One region of the Clostridium sartagoforme genome, then DNA from elsewhere that is predicted to be linked to it. Evidence: predicted binding sites of a transcription regulator. Region 1 holds the regulator's gene; the other holds the start of a gene.
The links. The regulator CtsR, encoded in region 1, represses protease genes until heat stress. The targets are predictions, from matches to a motif close to AAGGTCAANNAAGGTCAAAT.
Positions count from the first base shown of each region.

Region 1 (2,218 bases):
AGTTAATGCTATAAGTCAAGGAGATACTCAATTCGTTATCGATGAGGATACTTGCATAGATTGTGGAAACTGTGCAAATGTTTGTCCAGTAGGAGCTCCAGTACAAGCATAATTTACATAAAGAACCGCTAATTTAGCGGTTCTTTATTTTTATGTTGATAATAGTATGACAGAGCATTTATCTCCAAAAGATAAATCATCTGAATATATGGTACTACAATCATAAGAGAAGATGTTTTTTATAGAAGATAAGAATTTATGAGGGCCATCTAAATAAAAATATTCGGAAGAATTTTTAAAACACATTGGAATTATATATTTTGGCTTTAAATTTATTGCAAGTCTAGCAGCTGAAAATCCATCTAAGCAAAAGTGCCCACCAATTGGAATAAACAAAAAATCTAAATCTGATAATTTACTTAATAAATTATTGTCAAGTCTATGTCCAAGAGAACCTAAATGACAAATCTTAAAACCATCAATATTTAGATAATAAATTATATTTTCTCCACGTTTAAAACCATTAAGATCATCTTTAAATGTCTCATAACCATCTAAGTTTATAAAATCATTAGAAAATGAACAGGGAGAATTTATTATTATGCAATCTTTATCAATAAATTTATTAATAATTTCATTATTATGGGTATGACTAAATGTAATTATATCTGGTTTTAAATCATACTTTTCTATATAAGGATATATTTGCATGGGGTCTAAAAGGATTCTTTTACCGATTGAGTTCTTTATCAAGAAACTTGTGTTACCTATCCACTTAATTTCCATATTTAATCACCTCTTTATATAGTTTGAGTAAAAGTTGTAATATAATTCAATATTCTTACTAAAGATAATAAAATTTATAAAATGGACATATTAAGATTTATAATATATAATAAAAGTCAAAGAAGGTCAGTTTTAAAATGAAGTTTAAGAAGGTGAAAATATGGCAAGAATTTCAGATACAATAGAGAATTTTATAAAAGATATGATAAAGCAAGAAAGAGAAAGACAAGTATCAATTCAAAGAAATGAATTAGCAGATAAATTTTCATGTGCACCATCACAAATAAATTATGTACTAACAACTAGGTTTACTTATGAGAAGGGTTATATAATAGAAAGTAAAAGAGGTGGCGGGGGCTGCATAGTAATTAAAAAAATAACATACGATGATAAGGACGAGAGAGTAGACTTAATAAATACTTCAATTGGCGAAAGTATAACATATGGAAACGCATTATCTATATTAAATCATTTAAGGGACACTAATAGTATTACAGAAAAAGAATATGAAATAATAAAGATATCCTTAAATGATAGGACATTAGTAAATGTTGAAGATAAAAATAAGTTAAGATCTCAAATACTTAAAGGAATTATTACAGTAGTATTATCGTAAGATAATTTAAATAGCCAAAATTTATCTGAAGATTGTTAAGTTTAGCAATAGGGTATGGAGGTATGTATGGTTTTTGGGAAGTTTAATGAGAGAGCACAATTAGTACTTGTAGAGGCTCAGAAGGAATCACAATATTTTAAACATGGGTATATAGGAACAGAACATATTCTTTTAGGGATACTAAAAGAAGGTGGATATGCAAAACAAGTATTATATGTTAATGGAGCTACCATTGATAAGGTTAAAAGGCTCATAGAGGATTATCTTGGTTTTGGGGATATAGATATATCAGTAGGAGAAATGTTGTTAAATCCAAGAACAAAAAGATTATTTGATGATAGTTTAATTAAAGCAAGGATGTATGATCATAAATATATAAATCCTGAGCATATTTTATTAGCATTAATAGATGATACAGAAGGTATAGCTTATACTATGCTTTCAAATTTAAAATTAGATTTAAAGTTTATAAAAAATGAGATAAGTGACTATTTATATAAAAAAGAAGCAGAAGAAATAAAAATAGAAGATAAAAATAAGAGAAAAAGTATAAAAACACCTTTATTAAATCAGTATGGAAGAAATCTTACTGATATGGCGAGGGAAGGCTCCTTAGATCCAGTAATAGGCAGAGAGAGTGAAAATAAGAGAATACTAGAAATATTATGTAGAAGAATAAAAAATAATCCTTGTTTAATAGGAGAGCCTGGAGTTGGAAAAACAGCTGTGATAGAAGGATTAGCGCAAAGAATAATTAGTGGAAATGTTCCAGATATTCTAAAGGATAAAATATTAATTTCGCTAGACTTAACTTCT
Region 1 covers NZ_BAAACH010000028.1:7,511-9,728, forward strand. The annotation lists gene ABDZ60_RS11765 (DUF362 domain-containing protein) at 1-112, shown strand, start outside; gene ABDZ60_RS11770 (MBL fold metallo-hydrolase) at 151-786, opposite strand; gene ABDZ60_RS11775 (CtsR family transcriptional regulator) at 947-1,402, shown strand; gene ABDZ60_RS11780 (ATP-dependent Clp protease ATP-binding subunit) at 1,469-2,218, shown strand, end outside.

Region 2 (2,218 bases), on a different contig from region 1:
TACTATAGCTCCTCTTTCTTTCTCAAACTTTGCTGTCATTTCATCATTATTAGCTTTCAGTTCTGCTATATCTTTCTCTAAAGCTTGTAACTTCTTTTTAGATCCCTCATCACTTTCTTTAGTTAATGCTTCTTTTTCTATTTCTAATTGAAATAATTTTCTTCTTATATTGTCTATTTCTGTTGGAATTGAATCTATTTCTGTTCTTATCATAGCCCCGGCTTCATCTATTAAATCTATGGCTTTATCTGGAAGATATCTATCTTGAATATATCTATGAGATAGTTTGGCTGCAGCTATTAATGAAGAGTCATGTATTCTTACACCATGATGAATTTCAAATCTTTCTTTTAATCCCCTTAAAATAGAAATAGTATCTTCTACTGTAGGTTCTTCTACAATTACTGGTTGAAATCTTCTTTCTAGTGCTTTATCTTTTTCTATATATTGCCTATACTCATCAAAAGTTGTAGCTCCTATACAATGAAGTTCTCCCCTTGCCAACAATGGTTTTATTAAATTTCCAGCATCCATTGCTCCATCTGTCTTACCAGCTCCCACTATAGTATGAATTTCATCAATAAATAATATTATTCTTCCTTCACTACCTTGGACTTCTTTTAAAACAGCTTTTAATCTTTCTTCAAATTCCCCTCTATATTTAGCTCCAGCTATAAGTGATCCCATATCTAGAGAAAAAATTACCTTATTCTTTAATCCTTCAGGAACATCTCCTTTAATTATTCTTTCTGCTAATCCTTCTATTATAGCTGTTTTTCCAACTCCCGGCTCACCAATTAATACAGGATTATTTTTTGTTCTTCTTGAAAGTATTCTTATAACCCTTCTAATTTCTTCATCTCTGCCTATAACTGGATCAAGTTTATGTTTCTTTGCAAGGTTTGTAAGATTTGTTCCATATTTACTTAATGCATCATAAGTTCCTTCTGGATCTTGAGTTTCTACCCTTTGATTTCCTCTGACTTCCTTTAAAATATCCATAAAAGTCTTTTTATTTATATTATATTTATTTAGTAAATTTTTTACCTCACCATTCTTATCTATTTCAATTATTGCAAGCATTATATGCTCAACGCTAATATAAGAATCTTCAAACTTTTTAGATATATCTTCAGCTTTTACCAAAACTTCTTCAATTTGCCTAGTTGCATAAACACCAGAAGAATTAGCCCCTTCACCCAAAACCTTTGGCATCTTTTCTAATATCTTATTTAAATCTTCATCTAAGGATTTAGTTTTTATTCCCATCTTAGTTAATATATTTGGAATCAATCCATCTTCTTGCTCTAATAAAGCTCCAAATAAATGTACTAGTTCAACTTGTTGATGATTATATTTAACTGCTAATAAACTTGCATTATTCAATGCTTCCTGTACTCTTAATGTCATTTTATCAATATTCATGTTTCACGCCTCCCTACAATCAATACTTTAATATATTTATTGTATTCTTTATTTTTATAATAATACAAAAGTCAAAGAAAGTCAAAGTTTGTTTTGTATTTTTTTATTATAGTATATAATATAATAAAATTGACAATTAAAAATTAACAATTCACAATTAATGATGAAACTGTTACGCAGTTTCTAAAATTCAAATTTTATAATTTAGCTTTGCTGAATTATTATCTGTAAAAATTGTGAACTAACAAAAATTATTAATCGTTAACTGTGAATTGTGAATTGATAAAAGGTGGTGATTTTATGAGAAGAGAGTATGTAACCTATCCAGAGGATTCTCCTATTAAAATATCATATGCAAATATAAAAGAATATCCTATACATTGGCATAATTCAATAGAAATATTATATGTCTTAAGGGGAAGCATAAATATTAATATAGATACAGACTCTTTTGAATTACTAGAAAAAGAATTAGAAATTATAAATGTTGATGAAGCTCATAGGATATATAGCGAAAAAGATAATAAAGTTTTAATATTCCATATAGATCCCTATTTCTTCGAAAAATATTATAAGGATATAAATAATATCTTCTTTTACACAAATTCAACTGATGATGGTGCTCAAGAAGGTGAAGAATATGACTTGCTTAGAACCTTTTTAGCTAAACTATTGTGTGAGTGTGTTCAAAAAATTGATGATTTTGATAAAGAAATTGAATCAATTTTAGTAGATTTACTTTATCATCTTATAAATAACTTTCATTATTTAACTTATGAAAAAGAAGAATTAA
Region 2 covers NZ_BAAACH010000037.1:255,614-257,831, forward strand. The annotation lists gene clpB (ATP-dependent chaperone ClpB) at 1-1,425, opposite strand, end outside; gene ABDZ60_RS15175 (helix-turn-helix domain-containing protein) at 1,726-2,218, shown strand, end outside.
Region 2: clpB (ATP-dependent chaperone ClpB) is a predicted target of CtsR. The motif match lies at 1,493-1,512, and genes of this name have one in related genera.